Regions from separate parts of the Shewanella algidipiscicola genome, predicted to be linked through region 2. Evidence: riboswitches for the same ligand, from Rfam matches in the RefSeq annotation. Region 2 holds a riboswitch; the other holds the start of a gene.

Region 1 (8,490 bases), 230 kb from region 2:
TCGCATGATAGAGGAACACGGCATGAATCGCCTCACGCACCGGGTTGTTACCACGGAATGAGAACGACACGTTCGATACCCCGCCCGAGATCATCGCGTGGGGTAGGGTGCGTTTGATCTCACGCGTGGCCTCAATAAAGTCGACAGCGTAGTTGTCATGCTCGTCAATACCGGTAGCAATGGCGAAGATGTTGGGGTCGAAAATAATATCTTCTGGCGGGAAGCCCACCTTATCGACTAACACCCGATAGGCGCGGGTACAGATCTCGATCTTACGTGCCTTGGTGTCTGCCTGACCTTGCTCATCGAACGCCATGATGATGGCCGCGGCGCCATAACGTTTAACCAATTTGGCGTGGTGAATAAATTGCGCTTCGCCCTCTTTCAACGAGATGGAGTTGACTATGCCTTTGCCTTGAATGCACTTAAGGCCTGCCTCTATCACTTCCCATTTAGAGGAGTCGATCATAATCGGCACCCGGCTGATATCGGGCTCAGAGGCGATAAGCTTAAGGAATTTCTGCATCACCTCGACGCCGTCGAGCATGCCTTCATCCATGTTGATGTCGATGATCTGGGCGCCGTTTTCTACCTGCTCACGGGCGACGCTGAGGGCGGTTTCATATTCGCCATTTTTGATCAGCCGTAAAAAGGCAGCCGAGCCGGTGACATTGGTGCGCTCGCCCACGTTCACAAACAGCGAGTTGGCATCTATGGTCAGTGGCTCAAGCCCCGACAAGCGGCAAGCCACTGGGATGTCGGGCAGCGCTCGCGGCGCATGGGAGATAACCGCCTCGCGAATGGCGCTAATATGGGCCGGTGTACTACCACAGCAGCCGCCAATAATGTTTAAAAAGCCCTCTTGGGCCCACTCACCAATAACGCTTGCCATCTCTTCGGGGCTTTCATCATAGCCACCAAACTCATTAGGCAGCCCCGCATTGGGGTGCGCCGACACATAACATTCGGCAATTTTTGACAACTCTTGCACGTAGGGGCGCAGCTCTTGCGGGCCAAGGGCGCAGTTAAGGCCAATCGACAGTGGCTTAACGTGGCGCAGCGAGTTGTAAAAAGCTTCGGTGGTTTGCCCTGTGAGGGTGCGGCCCGAGGCATCGGTGATGGTGCCTGAGATCATGATGGGCACGCGCAGCGCAAGCTGTTCAAATACCGTTTCTATAGCAAACAACGCGGCTTTGGCGTTGAGGGTATCGAAGATGGTTTCCACCATGATGATATCGGCGCCGCCTTCAAGCAGCGCCTCAATCGACTCAATATAGGCATCGACCAGCTCATCGAAGCTGACATTACGGTAACCGGGATCGTTAACATCTGGGCTAATCGAGCAGGTGCGGTTGGTGGGGCCTAGTACCCCGGCAACATAACACGCACGCCCCGTTTCTGCGCTGACTTCATCGGCCGCGGCGCGGGCAAGACGCGCGCCTTCAAGGTTAATTTCAACAGACAGATCTTGCATCTCGTAGTCGGCCATGGCGATACGAGTGGCGTTAAAGGTATTGGTCTCGATGATATCGGCGCCAGCGAGTAGGTACTGTTTATGGATATCTTTGATAATGGCTGGCTGAGTCAGAACCAGCAGATCGTTATTACCTTTGACATCGCAGGGCCAGTCTTTAAAACGCTCGCCGCGAAAGGCGGCTTCCTCAAGCTTATGATCTTGGATCATGGTGCCCATGGCACCGTCGAGGATTAAAATACGTGATTCGAGCTGCTCGCTGATCTGCGCTGTTATCTGTCTTATTGGGGTAACAGGGGGTCGGGTCGCCATAAAATTCTACCTATATCCTACTCGATGCATGTTCACGACTGCCGATGCAGTGCGACGAGGGTGTGATCACCCTGCTATTATTTTTAGATGTATAAACGTATAGACGTCTATAGTGATTGCTATAGTAAGCGACTTATTAGGCTTAGGGCAAGTCAAAAGAGTATCAGTTTTCCCCCCTCGTTAGCCCAGTGGCTTATAGGCTGCCGCTTAGCCTGTGGGTGATGTTTATTTTGGCACAATTGCAGCCCGCGGGGCAGTGTGAACCATATTGCATTGTCGCCTTGTCTCGGCGTATGCTGCCACGGCATGACAAATATCAAGGTAAGCCAATGACACAAACGATTTTTTATTTAATGCGCCATGGTCAGTGCGAGGGCGGCAATGTGTTGCGAGGCCGAAGCGACCTACCTTTGAGTGAGCTGGGATTTGCCCAGATGCAACTGGCCTGTGCGACTAAATTACCCGAGACGATAGATGCGCTGGTGACCTCCCCCCTAAGCCGCTGCCAAGGGTTTGCCGAGTATTACGCTAAAAAAAAGCAGTTACCTTGCCATGTCGAGGCGGGTTTGATGGAGATTGACTTTGGCGACTGGGACGGTGAGATGATTGATACCTTGTTCGCTGAGCATAGCGAGGCGCTTAACGCCTACTGGCAAGATCCTTGGCGCGCGCCATTGCCAGGCAGTGAGCCGCTAGATGCCTTTGAGCAGCGTATCGAGACCTGTATCGAGCAAGTGTTACATAGGCACAGTGGCAATACCCTGCTGCTTATCACCCATGGTGGGGTTATCCGCCATTTGATGGGGCTGGCGCTGGGGATCCGCGGCGAAGTTGGCTTCTATACCCAGTTAAGTCTCGATTATGGCAGTGTGGTTAAGTTAAGCCACTTGGTCGATAACGATGGTAAAGGCTATTGGCGCTTGCATTGGAGTTAATGGTTAAGCTCAATGTTGGGGCGTTAGTTATCAGCGTTTGTCGTTAACCAGTGCGGCAAATACAAAAGGTGGTTTGCCTCCTAGGGGAAATACCGCATAATAGCCAACAATTTTAGGTGTCTAGCATACAGATGACGCCGAGCGTAAGGTGTTGAGCAGCGACTCACTTAACGTGGGTCGAGTAACTCAAACTTAATAGGGAATTGGGGAGTGACCTAAGGTCATCAGCCCAAACTGTACCCGCAACTGTGAGTGTGTTGAGTAAGGCAATTGGCCTTGTCTGCAACCACAAGTCAGGATACCTGCCTTATGCTATAGCCTAATGACTCAAGCGGGTGACTTGAGGGAGCTAAAGATGAACAACCGACTTGGGGCGTTAGCCCCGCTTGACAGCGACAGGTCGACACCTACGCGGTCGCAACACATTTTACCCTATTGCTTTGCGGCTTGGATGGTGAGCCTGTGACGTCAATCCCTATGGCGTTATCTGCCCAACACCTTAGTTGGCGCGTGGGCGAGCGCGCCATTTTGGCTGATGTCAGTGTCGAACTGCCCCAAGGTCAAATGCTGGGGATCATCGGCCCTAATGGCGCCGGCAAATCCACCTTACTGCGCTGTCTATATCGTTATTTGACCCCAAGCCAAGGCGATATCACTTTATTTGGCCGAGCGGTGAGCGACTTTTCGGCGCGATCCTTTGCCCAGCAAGTGGCGGTGGTGCTGCAAGACACGCCGCACTATTTTGACATGACCACGGCGCAGCTAGTGGCGTTAGGGCTGACGCCCCATAAGGGAGCGTTTTCGCTCACCAGCGACCAAGACAAGCACGAGGTGCGTCGCGCCTTAGCCACAGTAGGTTTAACCGCGTTGGCCGACCAAGGGTATGAGCAACTTTCTGGCGGCGAGAAACAACGGGCGTTGATCGCCCGTGCCATAGTGCAAAAGCCCAAGTTGTTGATCCTCGATGAGCCCACCAATCATTTAGATATCCGTTATCAAATACAGATCTTAGAGCTACTGCGTAGCTTAGAGATGACGGTGGTTATCTCGATCCATGACCTTAATTTAGCCAGCGCCCTGTGTGACCAATTGCTGCTGCTCGACCAAGGCCACGCAGTTGCCCAAGGCCGCCCCAATGAGGTGTTGACCGAGCAGCGTATTGCAGAGGTCTTTGAGGTGTGCTGCCAAGTGAGCCCGCACCCCCAACACGGTAATCCGCAAATTAATTACTTTTATGGCTACCATAATGTCACCCAAGGGGAGACGCCATGATGCGCTCGCCCGGATTATTGGCCAGCGAGCGTCTTTGGCGCGGCCTGCTATTGGTCACAGGGTTTGGGGTATTAAGCCTAATGACGCCGCTGTTAGCCGCCAGTTTTGGTGCGGCGCACATCGACTTTAACCAAGTGGTCGATGTGGTGCTGGCCACCCTTGGCGGCGAGCGTCCAAGCAGCGTCACCGCCCGCATTGTGATGGAGCTGCGGATGCCGCGCATCGTGCTGGCGTTTATCGCCGGTTTTGGTTTAGCCATCGCCGGCGCCGTGCTGCAAACTGTGACCCGCAATCCACTGGCCGACCCTTATCTGTTTGGCATCTCTTCTGGCGCCTCCTTTGGTGCCGTAGTGGTGCTTACCCTGTTTGGCGGTGCGGGCGCGCTATCGAACGCCTTATCCATATCATGGCTTGGCAGCGTCAGCCTGCCGATGGGCGCCTTTATTGGCGCCAGTCTCGCAGTGCTGATGGTATTGGCCTTGTGCGGCCGCGCCATGAGCACTCAAATCGAGCGCATGCTGCTTTCTGGGGTGGCGATCTCCTTTATGTTTGGTGCGCTTACCAGTTTATTACTCTATTTTTCGGGCCCTCAGGCGGCCGCCTCTGTGCTGTTTTGGAGCTTGGGCAGTTTTGCCAAGGCCAGTTGGTCTGGCTTGGGGCTGCCCTTGTTGGTGGTGGCAGGCGCAACTGTGATCATCTTGCTGTTTAAACGCCAGATAGTTGCCATGAAAGCCGGTGATGAAACCGCCCACACGTTAGGGATCGATGTGCAGCGCCTGCGCCTAGCCATGTTGCTTTTGTGCTCGTTAATTACAGCCGTGCTGGTGGCTAACTGTGGCGGAATCGGCTTTGTGGGTTTGATGATCCCGCATATGGTGCGCCTGTTGCTGCCTGGTCGCTTCGCCTTGTTGACCACAGGGGTGGTGGGCGGGCTATTTATGATCTGGGTCGATGTATTAGCCCGTTGCTTGCTGAGTTACCAAGAGCTGCCTATCGGCATTATTACCGCGGTGATCGGCAGTGTGTTTTTCTTGTTTATTTTAGGCAGCAAGCGCCGCGGCTAAAGGCGAGGCCAGCTGCAGTCCCGTTAAGGATATAACCCATGTTTAGCGTAACGCCGGTGAACCACCAATTTGATGGCGAGATTCAGCAAAAAATCGATTGTAAAACCAAGCCTTTAGGCGCATTGGGCCGACTCGAACCCTTGGCGCTGCAAGTGGCGCAGGTGCTGGGGGCAACGTGTCCGACGATTAAGCAGCCTAAGCTGCTGGTGTTTGCCGGCGATCACGGTATTGCCAGCGCGGGCGTGTCGATTGCCCCTAGCGAAGTGACCACCCAGATGGTGCTTAATTTTCTGCATGGCGGCGCGGCCATCAATGTGTTTTGTGCCCAAGCAGGCTTTGAGATGGAGGTGATCGATTGTGGTATAGCCCATCCAGTTACAGGCCATGAGGCACTTATCGATCAGCGCCTTGGCGCCGGCACGCGCGCGTTTCATCTCGAGGCGGCCATGTCAGCTTCCAGTGTTGAGCAAGGCTTTGCTATGGCGAAGGCGCGGGTGGCCTTGCATCATGACAATGGCACTAATCTCATTGCTTTTGGCGAGATGGGCATTGGCAATACCTCCTCGGCGGCGGCGATTATGGCGGCGCTCTTACCTGTGGATGTCGCCGCTTGTGTTGGGCGCGGCACTGGTATCGACAGCGAAACCTTGCAGCGTAAACAGGCCTTAATCACTCAAGCCTTACAGCTGCATCAAGGGCAATTAAACACACCACAGCAGATATTGGCGGCGCTGGGCGGCTTTGAAATTGTGCAGATGACCGGTGCCATGTTGGCGGCGGCCGAGCTGAAAATGCTGATCTTGGTCGATGGCTTTATTGCCACCGCAGCCGCACTACTGGCGGTGACCATCGCCCCAGCGGCGCGTGATTACATGATTTTTGCCCACCAATCAGATGAGGCTGGGCATCAGTTGATGCTGCAACATCTGCAAGCTGAGCCGCTATTACAGTTAGAGATGCGTTTAGGTGAAGGCACAGGGGCGGCGCTGGCCTTACCGTTAGTGCGCGCTGCTGCGGCGTTTTATAACGAGATGGCGAGCCTGCAAGATGTAGGCATCGCGATTTAATCCATTTAACCAGCGATTTAGAACATTGCACTAACAGGGCAAGCGGACGGGAGTGAAGCCGATGCTGCAGAAAGAGTTAAGCCTATTTTTGATTGCCATGGGCTTTTTTACCCGCATTCCTATGCCTCGCTGGGTCGAGGTTAACAGCCAGCGGCTCAATCAGGCGAGCCGTTACTTTGGCTTGGTGGGCGTGCTGGTAGGCGCGATAAGCGCGCTGGTTTATACGCTGGCCAGCATGGTGCTGCCCAGCAGCGTTGCCATCATCTTGGCGATGGTAACCAGTGTGCTGGTGACTGGCGGCTTTCATGAAGATGGCCTCGCCGATACCGCCGACGGTTTTGGCGGTGGCTGGACGCTGGCAGATAAGCTCAACATCATGAAAGACTCGCGGATCGGCACCTATGGCGTGTTGGCCTTAGTGTTTGCGCTGTTGTTTAAGTTTGTGCTGCTCAGCGAAATCGCTCTGTATCAGGCCGATTTAGTGGCGGCGGCGCTGATAGTGGCCCATTGCCTTAGCCGAGTCGTGGCGGCGTCGCTGATTTTTTCTGAGCCTTATGTGCGTGAAGATGCCAGCAGTAAGAGTAAGCCGCTGGCACAATCGCAAACCGTCAATGAGTTGCTGATATTGCTGGCCAGCGGAGTGATCACCTTATGGATGGCGGGCATCGCCAATGCGCTGAGTTTGTGCGCCTTGCTGTTGCTGGTGCGTTACCTGCTTATCCGCGGTTTTAGGCGTCAAATTGGTGGCTACACGGGCGATACCTTAGGCGCGGCGCAGCAGGTGGCAGAGCTTACCTGTTACCTGTTTATCTTGGCCATCACCCTATGATCCATTTGGTATTAGGTGGCGCGCGCAGTGGTAAATCCAGCCATGGTGTGGCGTTGGTATCGCACTATGTTGCCCGCGGCGCCGAGGCGTTATTTATCGCCACTGCCCAGGCCTTTGACGATGAGATGAGGGCGCGGATTGCACGTCATCAAGCCGAGCGTGCGGGCGATGAGATTGCGTGGCGCATGCTTGAGTGTCCACTGGATTTAAGTGAATGTTTGGCTCAGCAGGCTCACGCTAAGCAGGTGATCTTAGTCGATTGTCTTACTTTGTGGCTGACCAATCAGTTGCTCAGCGACGAGCACGACTGGCCGCAGGTGAAGGCGCAGTTGCTGGCAACCCTTACGGCGCTCCCGGGCGATGTTATTTTAATCTCCAATGAGGTGGGCAGCGGCATAGTCCCAGCCGATCCCCTGAGCCGGCGCTTTGTCGATGAAGCCGGTTGGTTGCATCAGGCGATAGCGGCCCTTGCCGATGAGGTGACCTTAGTCACCGCTGGCCTGCCGATGCGCTTAAAGGGATAAACAATAAGATGATGAGACGATGAGTCAATCCAATAACAATGCTATGCAAAATAAAGCCGTGGCCAACGTCTTGATGGTGCAAGGCACCACATCAGATGCGGGCAAGAGCACCTTAGTGGCTGGCCTGTGTCGTTACTTTGCCCGTAACGGGGTCAAGGTGGCGCCCTTTAAGCCGCAAAATATGGCGCTAAACAGCGCGGTGACCGCCGATGGTGGTGAGATTGGCCGCGCGCAGGCGTTGCAAGCGGTGGCCTGTGGCTTAGCACCGCACACCGATTTTAATCCTATTTTATTAAAGCCAAGTTCCGACACCAGCTCGCAGGTGATAGTGCAAGGTAAAGCCCTTTCCCATATGGACGGTCAAGCCTATTTTGGCAAAAATGCCGCAGGGTATCGCACCAAGGCGATGGCAGCTGTGCTCGACTCGCTATCAAGGTTAACGGCGCAGTATGAGCTCGTCATGGTCGAGGGGGCGGGGAGCCCAGCAGAGATCAATCTACGTGAGGGCGACATTGCCAACATGGGTTTTGCCGAAGCGGTCGATTGCCCGGTTATCTTGATCGCCGATATCGATAAAGGCGGCGTGTTTGCCCATATCGTTGGTACCTTGGCCTTGTTGTCCGACTCCGAGCGTGCGCGAATTAAAGGGGTGGTGATTAACCGTTTTCGCGGCGACATTAGCCTGCTGCAATCGGGATTAGATTGGCTAGAAGCTGAGATCAATAAACCTGTATTAGGGGTACTGCCTTATCTCAATGACCTTTATCTGGACGCCGAAGATGCCCTAATGGTCGCGCCGCAAAAATCTACTCACCCTAAGTTTAAGGTGTTGGTATTGGTGTGGCCGCGCATTAGCAATCATACCGATTTCGATGCCTTGCGCTTACACCCTGATATTGAGTTTAGTTATTTAACCGTCACATCTGCGTTTGATGGCACGGCGCCCCAAGCGGATCTGATTATTTTACCCGGCAGCAAGAGCGTGCGCCAAGATTTAGCGACTATGCTGGGTA
Region 2 (8,490 bases):
TGCAGATGCTCAGCCAACTGACGATAACCGGCATTATTGAGATGAATCGCATCGGATTTCAGTTCGCTCGATTTAAGTAATTCAGCTAACTTATCTTCAATAAGCAGTAAGCCATATTGCTCGCTTAAACGCTTGTAGAGACTAGCAGGTGTCAGCCAAATCCCTTTTTGAGGCACAGCAATTAAAACAATGGCAATATCACGCTGCTGCGCCTGCTCAATCATCTGCGCTAAATTTCGCTCAACTTGCTGCTCACTCATATTACGTAAAAAATCGTTGCCGCCCTCCAGCAATAACACTAAATGAGGTTGGGTGGCATCTAACACCTGTGCAAATCGCTGCGCCCCTTCGCCGCTGGTTTCGCCAGAAATACCCGCATTAACCACCTCAAGGCCGGTTAAGTTAGCCAGAACACTGGGATAATCGGCTCCGGCACTGGCGCCTACGCCTTGGGTGAGGCTGTCGCCAAAGGCCAAAATACGTCCATGCTGCGGTAATGTTGCTAACGTCTCGCCCTTTTGAGGCAGTAGCCAGGCCAGCAACACGATGGCGATGCCCAAGAGTAACCATTTTAATTTCATCTTTTTACTCCTTGTTTATCGCTTTGCCACTCACAAGACTAACCTGTAATGATTAAGTCTGGCTGAATCAATTAAAGGAGTTGTTAAGCCTGGGCCTCACGGGTAATGCTAGCGCTAACATGCACTTACGATAAAATTGCAGCCATAAAAAAAGCCAATCAGTAAATCTGACTGGCTTTATCTTACTTTAAGTCACTTGGCGTGCACGCATTACCGCTTAAAAGCGGTAGCTCGCGGTTAAACGCAGCGCGCGGCCAGTCCCCGAGTAATAACCGTTGCCCCATGCACTGTAATAACCTGCGCTAACATACTCTTCATCAAGCAGGTTATCGACTCGCAAGCTGGCTAACCATGCGCCGCGAGTATAGTTAAGCGCGACATTGGTGAGCAGGTAATCCGCTAGCTTAGGATCAACATTGGCGTTGTCGCCCTCGATAAAGCGCTCCCCCGTATACAGACCTTCAACAAACAGTTGCACATGTTCACTGATATCGTAACTGATATAGCCACGACCCGAATGCTTCGCCACCCAAGAGAGTGACTTACCATCATTAACGCCATCGGTAAATTCGGCATCAATGTAGTTATATTCTAGCCCCAGCAGTACCTGCTGCATGACTTGCCAATCCCAATCTAAACTGACGCCATAACGACGTGATGCATCGGCGTTCACGTTAGCACCAGGGAAACTGCCGCCAGTTGGAGTGTCGGCGCTAGGGTCGAACACAATTTCATCTTCTAGATCGAGGCGATAGGCACTCACTCTCAGTGTTTGCTGCGCTAGCGTCCAGTCCCACCCCGCTTCATAAGAGCGGCCAGTTTGCGGCTTAAGCCCCTTCACATTAGCCGGGGTATAAGCTTGCTCATCAACCTTGGCAAAGCGGAAATTGTCGTCGGCGCGCAGGTAAAAACGCTGAGCGTCCGTGGGGCGATAGTTAATCCCAAGTTCAAACGCATGGGCATCCTGATCCAGCTCAATGCCGCTAGCATAGGCACTGGGATCGCGCAGATCGTCAGTCACCTCAGCATAACGACCACCCACAATGTAACTCACACTTTGAGTCAGTGGCACTGTGGCTTGCACATAGGCACTGGCCTGCTTTTGCACGTTTTCACGGCCACTGCTAAACACCGACTCACCGCGGCTTAAATCGAGCCCGGTCACTAGGGTTAACGGGCCGTTTTCAGTAGTAAAGTTAGCGGTCGCCTTAGGGTTAAATTCCAGCAGTGAGCGCGTATCACGGCGGTTACTGCCCCAGTTATTGAGCCCTGTGATTAAGGTGTCGGCATAATTGATATCCGCCCCAAGCTCCCATTGCTGATTGAGTTGACGCTGGTAGCCCGAACGCAGCGCCGTGGTCATCTCATGCAGATAACTGTCATAGGCACCTAGTGCGCTGGCATCTGATTGGCGTGGGTCTTGTTCAATCTGCTCGAGAGTTAATGCGCCAGCCAATTCTCGACGGTTGTCATAATAACTGCTTTCGGCAAAAAAGTGCTGCACGTCGTCTTGATACTGCAAGCGCCCTAATAACGATGAGGTTTCATTCGCGTTATGGTCACGATAGTTATCCCCTTGGTTATAACTGGCCGCACCATAAAAACGCCAATTAGCGTTTATCGCCCCTGACACATCAACGTTACCTTCATAGGTATCAAAACTGCCCCCTGACAGCTGCACGCTGCCACCACTGCCCTGTGGCGCTTTGGTGATGATGTTAATCACACCACCCACCGCCTGATCGCCATATAGCACGCCCGCACTCCCAGACATGATCTCGATACGCTCAACTTGATTAAGGGCAATGGCGCTAATGCTTGGAGCGGCGATATCGATATTGTTTAGTCGACGTCCATCAATCAAAATTAAGGTATTACTCGCCGCTTGGCTAGCACTAAAGCCCCGCAGAGCAAATACGGCTCCGGTGTTTGAATCGGAAATCTGTATACCGCTTTGACCGCGTAACACTTCGGTTAAACTCGTTGCGCCACTCATCTCAATCGCGGCGGCATCAATCACATTGACGTTAGCAGCAATATTGAGAGGGGTACTGACATTACGACCGATAACGGTAATAGTATCGTCGATATTGATTTGCGCAGAGGTGGCATTTTGCGCTGTCACTGAAAACGCAGAAAAACTTAATAAACCGCCAATTAACAGGGCGATAGCTGTAGGTTGTGTACCCATTTACCTTTAACTCCTAAAAGGAAAACGGGGCAAGAGGTCACGACTTCACGCTATTAAAGCGATATGTAGTCGCATTTCGAGATCTGCCCGCCGAAATCTCAAAATCACCTTAAGGGCCGGTCTCCGGACTGAGGATAGGTATAAACCCAAACTGCGGTTGATACGACAAGACTGAGTTTTTTTAACGCTTGTAGCAAGCGCACTCAGCTTTCACCTTTCACCGTTGCGGGGGCAGTGCCAGCTTTTCACAGGCTTCCCGATTATCCCATTGCGACTGACGCAACTGGGCACCACAAAAGATTGACTCGAATTTGGTTATCTATAAACGGCAATGCACAACTGTTATTCCATACAAAGCGGCATCGCCGTCAAGACCGCGGGCATTATAGACGTCTAAACGGATAAAAGTCTAACAAAGCATGCTAAGTCAGTGTCATACCAACCGCAGTTCCTATTAAGCAAAACGGCACGAGCGACTTGGCCAGTGACATTGCCAACGACAAATTCATCACAAATAAATCACCATACTGACAATAATCACTGTTAACCCTTTATCCTCCCTTGCTACAGACCCTATAATAAACAACCAGTAAGCGATTATTTATCACCAGTCATTGTCGTCATTTCGCCGGGCGTTATCGACTACTCAAATGGAATGAACCTGTGCTAACAAAACTGCGCGCGATGCAAAGCTCCACCCAGATGATAGTGGCCATGTTTGTAGGCTTTGCTGTGGGCTTATTCTTTGGCGAGTCGGTTGGCTGGCTCAGCAATATTGGCACCAGCGTCATTCTGTTAATGCAGATGACAGTGCTGCCCTTTATTTTAGTCTCTCTCATTGGCGGTATCGGCAAACTTAAGCGCACCACTGCCAGTTTAATTTTTAGCCGCGCAGGCGTCATCATGTTGCTGCTGTGGCTTATGGGCTTAGTGCTGGTGGCCCTCATGCCGCTGTCATTTCCTTTTGTTGAAACGGCCTCTTTTTTCAGCACCAGCATTGTCGAGCCCACGACTCCTATCGATTACTTTAAGCTGTATATTCCGGCCAACCCGTTTGAGTCGATGGCGGCAGGCTATGTGCCTGCCATGGTGGTGTTCAGTATCGCCATGGGGCTGGCGCTCATTGGCATGGAAGGGGAAAACAAACGGCTTATCATCACCTTTATGCATACCTGTAGCGAGATATTCTCTAAGATCACTCAGGCGCTGGTACGGGTCTTGCCGATAGGCATTTTTGCCATGTCGGCCTCGGCGGCGGGCACTATGGGAGTCGATGAATTTGCCAGTATGCAGGTGTATCTCATCAGCTATTTTGTACTTTGTTTACTGCTCACTTTCTGGCTGTTGCCGTGGATCATCGCCTCACTCACCCCGGTGACCTATACCCAAGCGCTGCGCATCGCGAAATCGAGCGTGGTCACCGCATTCGCGACCGGCAATATTTTTATCGTGATCCCTGTGATTGTCGACGAATGTAAGCAGATCATGCGCGAGCATGAAAGCCTCAGCGATGACGCCGAAACCCTAATTGAAATTTTGGTGCCCATCGCCTTCACCTTCCCCAACATCGGTAAACTGACGGTCATTTTGTTTGTGCTGTTTGCCGGCTGGTTTAACGGCACTCCGGTGGACATTAGCGACCTGCCGTCGCTGTCAATTAGCGGCCTGCTCTCTTTGTTTGGTAGTGTCTATGTCGCCATCCCCTTTATGTTGGACTTACTGCATCTGCCACAAGATCTGTTTCAACTGTTTGTTATGTCAGGCTTTATTACTGGAAAGTTTAACTCAATAGCCGCCGTAATGTATCTATTTGCCTTAACGCTACTCACGGTATCCCTGTTTGAGCGGCGTTTAAAGCTGCGCCCACCACAACTGCTGAAATTAAGTATTGGCGTCGTCGTAGGAGTCGCCTTGACCTTAGTGGTGAGCCGAGTGGGAATGGGCATGTTGATCCACAGCCCTGATGTCACCAGCGGCGTAATTGCCAATATGCAGGTGGCCGATAAAGTGCCAACTACCGTAAAAAAACAGTTTCCTATCCTTGGCAAAACACCAAGCGCCCCAATCGCCAATGTGCAAACTATCCGCCAACGCGGAGTATTAAAGGTGGGTTACATCCCCAGTAATGTGCCTTTTAGCTACTATAATAATGCCGCCCAACTAGTGGGGTTTGACAGCGCAATGGCCAGTAAACTCGCCGAAGACTTAGGGGTAAAAGTGGAGTTTATTCCTTTTCATAAAGATCACTTGGCCGAGTCACTCAAGGCGGGGTTTTTCGATATTGCCATGTCAGGCTTAGCCATGGATATTAACCAAATGGATGAGCTGAGTTATGTTGACCCTGTGCTCAAATTAAATTTAGCTATCGCCACCAAAGACCATAAGGTCAACAGTTTTAAACGCAAACAATCGATTTTAGCGCTGCAAAATACCACCATCGCCTATGTAGAGCACAGTGACATTATCGAAGAAGCCAAGGCCAACTACCCCAACCTCACCTTTGTTAAAATCGACGGTTATAAAACCTTTTTTAGGCAGAAAGCCGATAACTATGATGCGGTAGTGATCAGCGCCGAAGCGGGATCGGCTTGGACCTTATTCTTCCCCGGTTACGGCATTGCCTTGCTCGAAAGTAAGGTGCAATACCCGGTGGCTTATGCGGTCGCCCAAGACAATCAATCGCTACTCAATTACGTCAATAACTGGCAGAAGCTACGCAAAGTCGATGGCCACCAGCAGCGGCTGTATAACTATTGGATGCTAGGCCAAGGCGCCACAGAAGATAAACCGCGCTGGTCTATCATTCGTGATGTTTTACATTGGGTGGAGTAATTAACGGCCTTATTGGCGCGCTAATGCTTCGCCTAGAGGTTCAAAATAGTTAAGTAGTTGCTGAAAAATCTGCTCGCGGTGCACCAAATCAGGATAGCCACCGGCGTTCGCGAGATCTGAATTTAAGGTTTCATCGACTAAGTAGGGGTTATCGACCTCTGGATGGCTCTCAATACAGGCTTCAAAGGCCCGCGCCATCAACTCGGTTGGCTTAGCAAAATAGTAGCGCTGATACTGTTTATCTAAGGCAACGGCACGGGTCACAAAGTCGTGGCTGTCTTGGCCATCGGCACTTAATAAACAGGTTTGAAATACACAGGCTAAGCGCTGATTTAGCGGATGGTTAATCGGCTCGACATCGGCCAGCCAACAACTACTGGCAAAGGCGATACCAGCGGTACGCACCCGATAGGCTTTCGGCGCAATATAATGGTCAAAGGCATGCCAAAACTCATGGGCAAGCGCCCCCGCACCAGCATTTTTTGCCAGCGCTAACTCTCGGTGAGCTGGCATATAATGGGCTTGAACGCCCATTTGACCACCAGTGCCAAAGGCTAAGTTAAGGCTTTGGCGCAGCCCCATTGCGTTAGGCGGCAGCTTGAGCATGAAGGCCAGATCGGCAAAGGCATCAAAGATCAAGTTAGCCGCCTTATGCTTTTCGTCGGCCTCTACCCAACTGCCAAGGCAAATATGATTAAGACCAAAGACCTCTTTAATGTCATTAAAGCTGACCTGTTCACCACCGCGGTAATCGGGCCCTCGCCTTCGATAGGCTTTACGGCTTAACACTGAATATCCTTCAAATAAAAATCAAATTGTAACAGCGATAGCGCCCAGTAAAAAGCCGCCCTAGTGGCGGCTTGGTATTAATGGCATGACAGCTTATAACAAGCCATTAATTTGCCAATTTTAACTCGACTCTGTCATCGACTAGGTTCATGTTGAAATCAAACTCATCGACACGGATCGCACGCTCACGCTTGAGGTTATAATCTTGCAGCTGCTTATGTTCACCCGGGGTGATGACACCAGCATCAAGCGCGGCATCTAAGGTTAAGGCAAACTTCACGCCGCCTTTAAAGGTGCGTTGTTTCAAGCCCTTTTTCACCTTAGCCAATAGTGGCAAACACGCTATCTTGGCTAAATAAGCCTGCTCGTTAATGTAGTTACCATCGCCGGCTACAGGTTTAACTAGGTGGGTTAGTTGACGCTTAAAGCCAGTATTTAACTGCGCCTGATGAGCCAACTCACGCACGAGGTCATCGTTGATTTTCTTCATCTTAGGTGAGTATGTCACTGTGATGAGTTTCATCAATTGACGCGTCGGCGCCGACGGGAAGTTATCGAGGAAATCCAGCAAGGCTTTTTCTGCATTGCACAAGGCCCAGCGGGTCGCATAATGGAAATACGGCGCGGCCTCGGCGCGGCTCGCGGCAGACACCTTTTGCTCGTAATAACGGATAGCAGCCATTGCCGCATACAGGTAGCTCATGACATCCCCCAAACGGGCAGACAACATCTCAGCCTGCTTGAGCTTGCCACCCAATACCAGTAACGAGAAATCGGCATACACCGCCAGCTTAGAGGCGAGCTTATGAACCGACTTTTCATATTCAATCACCTCACCCAAATCGGAGGTCGCATTAGCCGTAAAAGGCAGCAAACCAAGGCGGAAGGCGCGCAAGCTATTGTTAACGCTATAACCCACCGTTTGCCTAAAGATACGATTAAATGTCTTATCGGCATCGGCGGCATCGCTATGAATCGACTCCACCATGCTTTGCAAATGGGGATGACAGCGCATCACACCTTGACCAAAAATCATCAAGTTACGGGTAAGAATATTGGCACCTTCAACCGTAATCGCGATAGGCTGCGCCACATAACCTGACGCTAGGGTATTTTGTGGGCCACGCTGAATCGCTTTACCCGCCTGAATATCCATCGCCGAGTTCAATACATCACGGCCGATCTCGGTCATATGGTATTTGGCTATAGCGGTAACCACCGATGGTTTTAGCCCAAGGCCAAGGCCTTCGGTGGTCAATACACGCATCGCCTCTTGCAGATAAGTTTTACCCGCGATATCGGCCAGCTTCTCTTGAATCCCCTCAAACTGACCAATGGATAGACCAAACTGCTCACGCACCGCGGCGTATTCAGCCGACGACTTAAATGCCGCCTGACTGACTGACACCCCAAGTGCGGGTAATGAAATACCACGCCCCGCGCCCAAACACGCCACTAGCATCTGCCAACCACGGCCGATATTTTGTTGGCCACCTATGATAAATTCCATCGGAATAAACACGTTTTCGCCGCGAGTCGTGCCGTTATAAAAACGGCATCCCATAGGATCATGGCGATTACCCAGCTGCACGCCAGGATGCGACTTAGGAATAAGCGCACAAGTAATACCAAGCGACTCCTTAGCGCCGAGTAACCCTTGAGGATCTTGCACCTTAAACGCCAAGCCTAGTACTGAAGCGATAGGGGCCAGCGTGATATAGCGTTTATCCCAAGTAACCGACAAGCCTAGCACTTGCTCGCCTTGGTACTCGCCCATAGTGACAGTACCGACGTCTGGGATCCCACCCGCATCCGATCCCGCTTCAGGGCTCGTTAAGGCAAAACAGGGGATCTCTTGACCATTCGCAAGGCGTGGCAACCAATAATCGCGCTGCGCATCGGTGCCGTAATGCATTAATAATTCGCCCGGGCCTAATGAGTTAGGCACCATCACGGTAACCGCAACCGCAGAACTTTTAGCGGCAATGGTGGCGACAATGGTCGAATTGGCATAGGGACTAAATTCCAGCCCGCCATAGGCCTTAGGGATAATTAAAGAGAAAAACTTGTTTTCTTTTAAAAAGTTAAGAATATTGT

The links. A riboswitch is a leader RNA that binds a small molecule or an ion and turns the genes downstream of it on or off. The one in region 2 is predicted to bind cobalamin.
Region 1: linked by a shared signal. The riboswitch ahead of DN599_RS09085 (ABC transporter ATP-binding protein) and the one ahead of DN599_RS10130 (TonB-dependent receptor) in region 2 are both predicted to bind cobalamin.

Annotation. Positions count from the first base shown of each region.
Region 1 covers NZ_OXJV01000012.1:365,280-373,769, forward strand. The annotation lists gene metH (methionine synthase) at 1-1,786, opposite strand, end outside; gene DN599_RS09080 (histidine phosphatase family protein) at 2,116-2,721, shown strand; cobalamin riboswitch at 2,875-3,045, shown strand; gene DN599_RS09085 (ABC transporter ATP-binding protein) at 3,199-3,993, shown strand; gene DN599_RS09090 (FecCD family ABC transporter permease) at 3,993-5,057, shown strand; gene cobT (nicotinate-nucleotide--dimethylbenzimidazole phosphoribosyltransferase) at 5,096-6,124, shown strand; gene DN599_RS09100 (adenosylcobinamide-GDP ribazoletransferase) at 6,186-6,953, shown strand; gene cobU (bifunctional adenosylcobinamide kinase/adenosylcobinamide-phosphate guanylyltransferase) at 6,950-7,477, shown strand; gene DN599_RS09110 (cobyric acid synthase) at 7,497-8,490, shown strand, end outside.
Region 2 covers NZ_OXJV01000012.1:597,494-605,983, reverse strand. The annotation lists gene DN599_RS10135 (GDSL-type esterase/lipase family protein) at 1-581, opposite strand, end outside; gene DN599_RS10130 (TonB-dependent receptor) at 799-2,772, opposite strand; cobalamin riboswitch at 2,870-3,082, opposite strand; gene DN599_RS10125 (cation:dicarboxylate symporter family transporter) at 3,436-5,604, shown strand; gene DN599_RS10120 (CLCA_X family protein) at 5,614-6,393, opposite strand; gene DN599_RS10115 (acyl-CoA dehydrogenase) at 6,500-8,490, opposite strand, start outside.